Linked DNA regions of Eleftheria terrae. The protein of the gene in region 2 interacts with the protein of the main gene of each other region in a pairwise test. Links are inferred from orthologs where the notes say so. Each region holds a gene or a part of one and is shown on either strand. Other genes may lie near its edges. The genes, in order: ctaD, N7L95_RS00630 and dnaE.

Region 1 (3,103 bases), 4.4 Mb from region 2 along the record:
AGTGGGGCTATGACTACCTGAAGGGCGAAGGCGAAGGCATTTCCTTCCTGTCCACGCTCGACAACAGCCAGCGCGAGATGTCCGACACCGGCAAGCCCTCGGGTGACGACTACCTGCTGCGGGTGGACAACCCGCTGGTGGTGCCGGTCAACAAGAAGATCCGCATCGTCACGACCGCCAACGACGTGATCCACGCCTGGATGGTGCCGGCCTTCGGCGTCAAGCAGGATGCCATTCCCGGCTTCGTGCGCGACACCTGGTTCCGTGCCGAGAAGACCGGCGACTACTACGGCCAGTGCGCCGAGCTGTGTGGCAAGGAACACGCCTACATGCCCATCCACGTGAAGGTGGTCAGCGACGCCGAGTACACCGCCTGGGTGCAGGGCAAGCAGAAGGAAATGGCCGCCAAGGCAGACGATCCGAACAAGGTGTGGCAGTTGCCCGACCTGGTGGCGCGTGGCCAGCAGGTCTACAGCGCCAACTGCGCGGCCTGCCACAAGGCTGACGGCAGCGGCGGCGGCCCGGTCAAGGCGCTGGCTGGCTCGCCGGTGGTGCTCGATGCCGACAAGAACAAGCAGCTCGCCATCGTGCTGCACGGCGCGGCCAATGGCGCGATGCCGGCATGGAAGCAGCTGTCCGACACGGAGATCGCCGCGGTGGTGACGTATACCAAGAACTCGTGGTCGAACAAGACGGGCCAGCTGGTGCAGCCGGCCGAAGTCGTCGCGGCTCGCAAGTAAGCCCTAGGCAGTATTGAAAAAGGAACCGACATGAGTGCAGTTCTCGACCCCCACGGTCACGCTGCGGGCGACCACGGCCATGACCATGCCCACGACCATCCGCACGGCTGGCGCCGCTGGGTGTTCGCGACCAACCACAAGGACATCGGCACGCTGTACATGCTGTTCAGCTTCGCGATGCTGATGGTCGGCGGCGTCCTGGCGCTGCTGATTCGCGCCGAGCTGTTCCAGCCCGGCCTGCAGATCGTGAACCCCGAGCTGTTCAACCAGTTCACCACCATGCACGGCCTGATCATGGTGTTCGGCGCGATCATGCCGGCCTTCGTCGGCTTTGCGAACTGGATGCTGCCGCTGCAGATCGGCGCCTCCGACATGGCCTTCGCCCGGATGAACAACTTCAGCTTCTGGCTGATGATCCCGGCGGCCATCATGCTGGTGGCGTCCTTCTTCATGCCGGGCGGCGCGCCCGCAGCCGGCTGGACGCTCTATGCGCCGCTGACCCTGCAGATGGGCCCGTCGATGGATGCCGGCATCTTCGCGATGCACATCCTCGGCGCCAGCTCCATCATGGGCTCGATCAACATCATCGTGACGGTGCTCAACATGCGCGCGCCCGGCATGACGCTGATGAAGATGCCGATGTTCGCCTGGACCTGGCTCATCACTGCCTACCTTCTGATCGCGGTGATGCCTGTGCTGGCCGGTGCCATCACGATGACGCTGACCGACCGCCACTTCCACACCAGCTTCTTCAATCCGGCTGGCGGCGGTGATCCGATCATGTACCAGCACATCTTCTGGTTCTTCGGTCACCCCGAGGTGTACATCATGATCCTGCCGGCCTTCGGCATCATCAGCCAGATCGTGCCGGCCTTCGCGCGCAAGCGCCTGTTCGGCTACACCTCGATGGTGTATGCGACCGGCTCGATCGCGATCCTGTCCTTCATCGTGTGGGCGCACCACATGTTCACCACCGGCATGCCGGTGACCGGCCAGCTGTTCTTCATGTACGCGACCATGCTGATCGCGGTGCCCACGGGCGTGAAGATCTTCAACTGGGTGGCCACCATGTGGCGCGGCTCGATGACCTTCGAGACGCCGATGCTGTTCGCGGTCGGCTTCATCTTCGTGTTCACGATGGGCGGCTTCACCGGCCTGATCCTGTCGGTCGCACCGATCGACATCCAGCTGCAGGACACCTACTACGTGGTGGCGCACTTCCACTATGTGCTGGTGGCCGGCTCGCTGTTCGCGCTGTTCGCCGGCTTCTACTACTGGGCGCCGAAGTGGACCGGCGTGATGTATTCGGAAACCCGTGGCCGCATCCACTTCTGGGGCTCGTTGATCACCTTCAACGTCACCTTCTTCCCGATGCACTTCCTGGGCCTGGCCGGCATGCCGCGTCGCTACGCCGACTACCCGATGCAGTTCGCCGACTTCAACGCGCTGGCGTCCGTGGGTGCCTTCGCCTTCGGACTGATGCAGGTCTACTTCTTCCTGTTCGTCGTGCTGCCGGCCATGCGCGGCAAGGGTGAGAAGGCCGTGACCCGCCCCTGGGAAGGCGCCGAGGGCCTGGAATGGGAAGTGCCGTCGCCGGCCCCCTTCCACACCTTCGAGAACCCGCCCAAGCTGAACGCCAACGCCACCAAGGTGATCGGCTGAGCCGCGCTGCCCGGAGCTGACGATGACGACTGACGAGCAAAAGAAGAAGAACCTGCGCCTGGCCCTGATCCTGGCGTCCGTGGTGCTGGTTTTCTTCGTCGGCTTCATCGCCCGCATGGTGTTTTTCGGCGGTTGACGCAGGCAGGCACGGAGCTGACATGAGCGAGCGGAACCACGACGAAGCACGGCGCAGCGACAACCTGCGCATGCTGGGCAAGCTCGCCGTCGTGGTCGCGCTGATGGGCGGCTTCGCCTACGCGCTGGTGCCGATGTACAACGCCATCTGCTCCGCGCTGGGCATCAACGTGCTCTCGCGCAGCGAGCGGCTGTTGCCCGGCATGGCGCATGGCGGGTCGGTCAACACCCAGATCGACACTTCGCGCAGCATCACGATCGAGTTCGACACCAATGTGCGCGGCCCCTGGGAGTTCAAGCCGGCGGTGCGTTCGCTGACCGTGCATCCTGGCGAGATGACCACCGTGATGTACGAGTTCAAGAACGTGCAGAACCGCACCATGGCGGCCCAGGCCATTCCCAGCTATGCGCCGAAGCAGGCGATGTCGCACTTCAACAAGCTGGAGTGCTTCTGCTTCAACGAGTACACCCTGCAGCCCGGCGAGAAGAAAAACTGGCCGGTGGTGTTCGTGATCGACCACAAGCTGCCGAAGGACGTGACCACCATCACCCTGTCCTACACCTTC
Region 2 (3,029 bases):
TCTCGGCGCCGAAGAGCCGCCGCTCGCCCCACCGCCGCTGGCTGCGTCGCCCGTGCCCAGCCCGCGCGTGGAGCCGCCTGCACCGGTAGCGCCGGCCGTCGCCATCCAGCCGCCACCGGTGGCGCCACCGCTTCCTGCCACCCAGCCGCCGGCCCGGGTGCCGCTTGCGCCGCGCCCGGCGCCGACGGTTGCCGCACCGGCCCCGCAGCGTGAAGACCTGGCTGGCGCGCCGACCGTGTCTGTGGAAGAGCTGATCGACCTGGAGCAGCAGGCCGAGTTCTTCGTGGCGCTGGGCCAGGAAGAGGCCGCCATCGACCTGTTGCTGGGCCATGTCTCCGGCCATCCGGATGGCAGTCCCTTGCCCTACCTGAAGCTGCTGGAGATCTACCAGCGCCGCGGCGAGCACGAGGCCTACGAGCGCATCCGCGAGCAGTTCAACGAGCGCTTCAATGCCTATGCCCCGGCGTGGGAGGATGCGCTGGCCGACGGCCGCTCGCTCGAGGACTACCCGACGGTCGTCTCCCGCTTGCAGGCGCTCTGGGAGACGCCCTCGCGTGCGCTCGAGGTGCTGCAAGCCTCGCTGTTGCGGCGCGACAGCGCCGCGCAGACCTTCGACCTGCCGGCTTATCGCGAATTGCTGCTGCTGTACTCGGTGGCGCGCGATCGCGCGGAAGGCGACAGTCCCGACGTCGACTTGCTGCTGCCGCTGGAGGCCGAGGGCGCCGACTTCTCGCACACCATGCTGGAGCCGCTGACCGCCACCACGCCGGTGCGGGCCTACGACGGGCCCGGCCCGTCGCACGAAGTGGATCTGCCGCTCGATCTGACGGCCAGCGGCACCGGCCTGCCGGAACTGCCGCCCGCCAGCCCGGCGGCAGCGCCCCGGTCCGGGCGCGACAACCTCATCGACTTCGAACCGATCGAGCTGGATCTGCCCGCGGACGGGCACAGCCGCCCCGGCAGCCGCAGCTCCTGACGCCGCAGCCGCCCGCCCGGCTGCTCAGGCCTGCCTCAGAGCCGCGCCAGGCGGTGCAGTGCCTCGCTCAGCGTGCCGTCCTGTTTGGCAAAGCAGAAGCGCACCAGCCGCTGTTCGCGCGGCTGGCTGTAGAACACCGACAGCGGGATCGCCGCCACCCCGATCTCGCGGGTCAGCCAGCGGCAGAATTCCACTTCGCCCAGGTCGCTGATGGCGCTGTAGTCGACGCACTGGAAGTAGCTGCCTTCGCTCGGCAGCAGGCGAAAGCGCGTGCCCGCCAGGCCGGCGCGGAAGAAGTCGCGCTTGCGCTGGTAGAAGTCGCTCAGGCCCAGGTAGGGCTGCGAGTCCGCCATGTAGGCCGCCAGGCCGTGCTGCATCGGCGTGTTCACCGTGAAGACGTTGAACTGGTGGACCTTGCGGAACTCGGAGGTCAGCGGGGCCGGCGCCGCCACGTAGCCCACCTTCCAGCCGGTGACATGGTAGGTCTTGCCGAAGCTCGAGACGATGAAGCTGCGCGCCGCCAGTTCGGGGTGGGCGGCCACGCTCTCATGGCGCCGGCCGTCGTAGACCATGTGCTCGTAGACCTCGTCGCTGATCACGACGATGTCGGTGGGCCGCAGCAGCTCGGCCAGGGCCAGCATGTCCTCGCGGGTCCAGACCGTCGCGCTGGGATTGTGCGGGGTGTTGATCAGCAGGGCCCGGGTGCGCGGCGTGATGGCCGCGGCAATGCGGCCGAAGTCAGGCCGGAAACTGCCTGGCTCGCCCTCGTGCCCCAGCGGCACGAACACCGCTTTCCCGCCGGCCAGCGCAATGTTCGGCTCGTAGCTGTCGTAGCAGGGTTCGAGCACGATGACCTCGTCGCCCGGCCGCACCACCGCCAGGATGGCGGTCAGGATGCCCTGGGTGGCCCCGGCGGTCACGGTCAGCTCGGTCTGCGGGTCGTAGCGCCGGTCATAGAGCGCTTCCATCTTGGTGGCGATGGCTTCGCGCAGTGCCGGCACGCCGGCCATCGCCGGGTACTGGTTGTGGCCGGCCTGCATGGCGGCGGCAACCGCCTCCACCAGCCGCGGGTCGCAGCCGAAGTCCGGGAAGCCCTGGCCCAGGTTCACCGCGCCGTGCTCCTGGGCGAGGGTCGACATCACGGTGAAGATGGTGGTGCCGACCTGTGGCAGCTTGGTGCCGATGTCGGGCGTGCGGGCAGTGGCGGTTGGCGTCATGGCGGAGATCTCCGGCGGCGTCACAGGTCGTAGCTGGGGGTTTCGTTGCCCATCGCCCGGGTGATGAGGCTGCGATTGAGGCGGTCCGACAGCGACTCGGCAAAGGCATAGACGAAGTTGCGCAGGTAGGCGCCGCGCTTGAACGCGATGCGGGCCACGTTCTGTCCGAACAGGTGGCCGGTGGGCCGCCACACCAGGTCGCCGCTGCCGGACAGGAAGGCCGGGTCGTCGCGCACCGCCATCTCGGCCACAATGCCCACGCCGAGGCCCAGGCGCACATAGGTCTTGATGACGTCGGAGTCGATCGCTTCGAGCACCACATTCGGCTTCAGCCGCTTGAGGGCGAAGGCGTGATCGATCTTGGTGCGCCCGGTGAAGGACGGGTGGTAGGAGATCAGCGGCTCGCCTGCCAGCTGCTCCAGCGACAGCCGGTCGACCTGGGCCAGCGGATGCTGGGCCGGGAACACCGCCACGTGCTGCCACTCGTAGCAGGGCAGGGTGATCAGTTCCTCGTAGCTGGCCAGCGACTCGGTGGCCAGCCCGATCTCGGCCGACTCCTCCATCAGCATCTGCGCCACCTGCTCCGGCGTGCCCTGGTGCAGGCTGACGTTGACCTTGGGGAAGCGCTTGCGCAGCTGGGCCACCGGCGTCGGCAGGACATAGCGGGCCTGCGTGTGGGTGGTGGCGATGGACAGCGTGCCGGCGTCCTGCTTGGAGAACTCCTCGCCGATGCGCTTGAGGTTGCCCACCTCGCGCATGATGATCTCGATGGACTTCAGCACCTCCTGGCCGGGTTCGGTCACCCGTTTGAGGCGCTTGCCGTGGCGCGCGAAGAT
Region 3 (4,208 bases), 1.5 Mb from region 2 along the record:
GTCGGCCTGCAGCCCGCTGACGAAGTCGCGCACCGCAGGCGCCGGGCCGGCCAGGAAGAGGTTGATGCCTTCCTCGGCCAGCAGCACGGTGCCCATCAGGCCGAGGCGCTGGGCCTCGGCATGCAGCCGCTCCCGCAGTGCGGCGCAGTCGTCCAGCGAGACGAATTTGTAGGCGGAAATGTTGAGGATCTCGTTCACGCCCGGATTTTAGGCAGGGCCAGGCCGTGACCTTCCCTAAAATCGGCGCATCCGGACCGTGTTGCGCGGCCGCTGCCGGGATGTGGGCGCATGCTCCCCGGTGGTGCGGCCTTCCGCCACGGCCAGCCCGCGCCGTGGGCGCCGACCCGACTCGGCATCACCGCCCGGCGTGGCGCCGCGTCGCCACGCTTCACTTATTAGATTCACGCAATGCCCTTCGTACACCTTCGCACCCACACCGAGTTCTCGGTGGTGGACGGCACCCTGCGTGTCGACGATGTGGTGGCCGCCGCCGCGGCCGACCAGCAGATCGCGCTGGCGATCACCGACCTGAGCAATCTCTTTGGTGCCATCAAGTTCTACAAGGAGGCGCGCGGCAGCGGTGTCAAGCCGCTGATCGGCGCCGACGTGTGGCTGGAGCCGGGCCACGGCGAGAAGGCGCCCAGCCGCCTGCTGCTGCTGATCCAGGACAAGGCCGGCTACCTCAATCTTTGCGAACTGCTGGCGCGCGCCTGGACGCAGAACGTCAACCTGGCCAAGGCCTGCCTGAAGTGGGAATGGCTGCAGGACCTCAATGGCGGCCTCATCGCCTTGTCGGGCGCCGACCTGGGCCCGGTGGGCCAGGCCCTGCTGGCGCGCGACGATGCACGTGCCGAAGCGCTGGCGCAGCGCCTGGCAGCGCTGTTCCCGCAGCGGTTCTATATCGAACTGCAGCGCGCCGGCCAGCCCGGCAACGAGGCGCATGTGCGGGCCGCGGTGCCGCTGGCCGCCCGGCTGGGCCTGCCGGTGGTGGCGACCCATCCGGTGCAGTTCCAGACGCCTGATGACTTCGAGGCGCACGAGGCCCGCACCTGCATCGCCGAAGGCGAGACGCTGACCAACCCGCGCCGCGTCAAGCGCTTCACCCGCGAGCAGTACTTCAAGACCCAGGCCGAGATGGAGGCCTTGTTCGCCGACCTGCCGTCGGCGTTGGCCAACACGGTGGAGATCGCCAAGCGCTGCAGCCTGACGCTGGTGCTGGGCAAGCCGCAGCTGCCCGACTTCCCGACGCCGGAGGTGGACGGCCGCCGCATGCCGATGGAGGAGTACTTCCGGTATGCCTCGCATGAGGGCCTGAAGGAGCGCATGCTGCTGCTCTTCCCGGACGCCGCCAAGCGCGAGGAAGCGATGCCGCGCTACGTGGAGCGGCTCGACTTCGAGATCAACACCATCCTGAAGATGGGCTTCCCCGGCTACTTCCTGATCGTGGCCGACTTCATCAACTGGGCCAAGAACAACGGCTGCCCGGTGGGCCCGGGCCGGGGCTCGGGGGCCGGCTCGCTGGTGGCCTATGCGTTGAAGATCACCGACCTCGACCCGCTGCGCTACAACTTGCTGTTCGAGCGCTTCCTGAACCCCGAGCGGGTCTCGATGCCCGACTTCGACATCGACTTCTGCCAGGCCAACCGCGACCGCGTCATCGACTACGTCAAGGAGAAGTACGGCCGTGATGCGGTGTCGCAGATCGCCACCTTCGGCACCATGGCCGCAAAGGCCGCGCTGCGTGACGTGGGCCGGGTGCTGGGCATGGGCTATGGCCACGTGGACGGCATCGCCAAGCTCATCCCCGCGCCGCCGGGCAAGACCGTGACGCTCAAGCGCCCCGGCGACAAGCCCGACCCCGGCATCATCTACGCCCGCAAGGAAGCGCCCGAGATCGAGGAGCGCGAGAAGAACGAGGAAGAGGTGGCCGAGCTGCTCGCACTGGCCGAGCGGGTCGAGGGCATGGTGCGCAATATCGGCATGCACGCTGGCGGCGTGCTGATCGCGCCCGGCAAGATCACCGATTTCTGCCCGCTCTACATGCAACCCGGCAGCGACTCCGCGGTGTCGCAATACGACAAGGACGACGTCGAGGCCATCGGCCTGGTGAAGTTCGACTTCCTGGGGCTGGCGACGCTCACCATCCTGGAGACGGCCAAGGAATTCATCGTCAAGCGGCACCCGTCGCAGAAGGACTTCGCTTTCGAGACCATTCCGCTGGACGACAAGGCGTCCTACCAGCTGCTCTCGGAAGGCAAGACGGTCGCCGTGTTCCAGCTGGAAAGTCGCGGCATGCAGGGCATGCTGCGCGACGCCAAGCCGAGCGTGTTCGAGGACATCATCGCGCTGGTGGCGCTCTACCGCCCAGGCCCGATGGACCTGATCCCCAGCTTCTGCGCCCGCAAGCACGGGCGCGAGGAGGTCGAGTATCCGCACCCGCTGATGAAGGAGGTGCTGGAGGAGACCTACGGCATCATGGTCTACCAGGAGCAGGTGATGCAGGTGGCGCAGCGGCTGGGCGGCTATTCGCTCGGCGGCGCCGACCTGCTGCGCCGCGCCATGGGCAAGAAGAAGGCGGAGGAGATGGCCAAGCACCGGCTGATCTTCGCCGAGGGCGCTGCCAAGAACGGCATCCCGCCCGAGCTGGCCAACGAAATCTTCGACTTGATGGAGAAGTTCGCCGGCTACGGCTTCAACAAGTCGCACGCGGCCGCGTATGCGCTGCTGGCCTATCACACGGCCTGGCTCAAGGTGCACTACCTGGCCGAATTCGTCGCAGCCAACATGACCGTGGCGCTCGACGACACCGACAAGCTGAAGATCTTCTACGACGATGCGGTGGCCCTGGGCATCACCTTCGAGCCGCCCAACGTCAACACCGGCGGCTACCGCTTCGAGCCGGTCGCCAACAAGGTGGTGCGCTACGGCCTGGGGGCCGTCAAGGGCACCGGCCAGAGCGCCATCGAGGCCATCGTGCAGGCGCGGGAGGAGGGGGGGCCTTTCAAGAGCCTGTTCGACTTCTGCGCCCGGGTGGACCGCAGCCGCATCAACAAGCGCACGGTGGAGGCACTGATCAAGGCCGGCGCCTTCGACACGCTCGAGCCCAACCGGGCGCAGCTGGTCGCCAGCATCGGGCTGGCCTTCGAATACGCCGGCGCGCAGGCGGCCAACGCCGACCAGGGCGGTCTGTTCGATTTCGGCGACTGCCATGCCTCGTCCTCGCAGGAGCCCGAGCTGGTGGCGGCCGAGCCGTGGAGCATCAAGGAACGCCTGGGTTTCGAGAAGGTCGCCATCGGCTTCTACCTGTCGGGCCACCTGTTCGACGAATACGAGCCCGAGGTGCGCCAGTTCGCCAAGCGCAAGATCGCCGACCTGATCGACAGCCGCGAGCCGCAGATGCTGGCCGGCATCGTCAGCGACCTGCGGGTGGTCAACGGCCAGCGGGGCCGGGTGGCCATCTTCAAGCTCGATGACCGGAGCGAAGTGATCGAGGCGGTCGCCAACGAGGAGTTGCTGGACGCCCATCGCGAGCTGTTCAAGGACGACGAGCTGATCGTCGTGCAAGGCAAGGTGCAGCCCGACCGCTTTTCCGGCGGGCTGCGCCTGAACGTGCAGCAGGTCTGGGACCTCACCAGCGCCCGCTGCCGCTTCGGCAAGTACCTGCGGGTGGCGGTCAACGGCTCGGCGCCGCCCATCGGCGAGCTGATCAGGCAGTTCCCGCCCAAGCGCACCCAGACCGAGCACGGCGACCTGCTGCAAGGCCTGACCGTGCGGCTGCTCTTGAACCGCCCGGCCGCCTACGGCGAGCTGGACCTGGGCGAAGAGGCGCGTTTCTATCCCAGCGACGAGGCTCTGCAGCGCTGGCGCCAGGGCGCCCAGGCCGGGCAAGCCACCGTCATCTACGAGGAGCCGCAGAAAGCCATGTGAGGCCGGTGGGACGCCTTTTGTGGATTCCTCCGGCACGTTGGTCGGAAACGTGGGCGATCTTCCCTTCGATGGGCTGGAAGCGCACTAAGATGCCGGCATTGTTGTACTGGGTCGGCTCCGATGCGGTGCCGGCCGATGTGGAGCCCGCAGTGAAAGCAATATCAGCAGCCGTTGGCCTGGCGCTCGCCGTCGCGGCGGCGGCCAGCGCCGCCCAGGATGTCGGCGTCTCGGTGAGCATCAGCCAGCCGGGGGTGTACGGCCGCATTGACATCGGCAACCGG

The links.
Region 1: the proteins of N7L95_RS00630 (region 2) and ctaD interact in binary tests that used the Escherichia coli proteins (3 or more experiments, as listed by UniProt). The link is inferred for Eleftheria terrae from one-to-one orthologs.
Region 3: the proteins of N7L95_RS00630 (region 2) and dnaE interact in binary tests that used the Escherichia coli proteins (3 or more experiments, as listed by UniProt). The link is inferred for Eleftheria terrae from one-to-one orthologs.

The regions. Positions count from the first base shown.
Region 1 is NZ_CP106951.1:4,468,108-4,471,210, forward strand. What follows is about bases 132-3,086. They hold ctaD (cytochrome c oxidase subunit I), read left to right. Parts: upstream 132-770; coding sequence 771-2,402; downstream 2,403-3,086. Other genes in these bases: coxB (cytochrome c oxidase subunit II), read left to right, coding at 132-740; N7L95_RS20005 (cytochrome oxidase small assembly protein), read left to right, coding at 2,425-2,538; N7L95_RS20010 (cytochrome c oxidase assembly protein), read left to right, coding at 2,561-3,086. In the rest of the region: more of coxB, read left to right, coding at 1-131; more of N7L95_RS20010, read left to right, coding at 3,087-3,103. UniProt on the Escherichia coli protein: Cytochrome bo(3) ubiquinol oxidase is the terminal enzyme in the aerobic respiratory chain of E.coli that predominates when cells are grown at high aeration.
Region 2 is NZ_CP106951.1:58,833-61,861, forward strand. What follows is about bases 103-2,983. They hold N7L95_RS00630 (pyridoxal phosphate-dependent aminotransferase), read right to left. Parts: upstream 2,194-2,983; coding sequence 1,012-2,193; downstream 103-1,011. Other genes in these bases: N7L95_RS00625 (hypothetical protein), read left to right, coding at 103-976; N7L95_RS00635 (CysB family HTH-type transcriptional regulator), read right to left, coding at 2,214-2,983. Also shown: more of N7L95_RS00625, read left to right, coding at 1-102; more of N7L95_RS00635, read right to left, coding at 2,984-3,029. UniProt on the Escherichia coli protein: Shows aminotransferase activity with methionine and histidine as substrates, and to a lesser extent also with phenylalanine.
Region 3 is NZ_CP106951.1:1,607,180-1,611,387, reverse strand. The notes cover bases 68-4,127. They hold dnaE (DNA polymerase III subunit alpha), read left to right. Parts: upstream 68-408; coding sequence 409-3,927; downstream 3,928-4,127. Other genes in these bases: N7L95_RS07070 (hypothetical protein), read left to right, coding at 4,017-4,127; N7L95_RS07080 (sulfurtransferase), read right to left, coding at 68-198. Outside these bases: more of N7L95_RS07080, read right to left, coding at 1-67; more of N7L95_RS07070, read left to right, coding at 4,128-4,208. UniProt on the Escherichia coli protein: DNA polymerase III is a complex, multichain enzyme responsible for most of the replicative synthesis in bacteria. This DNA polymerase also exhibits 3' to 5' exonuclease activity. The alpha chain is the DNA polymerase catalytic subunit.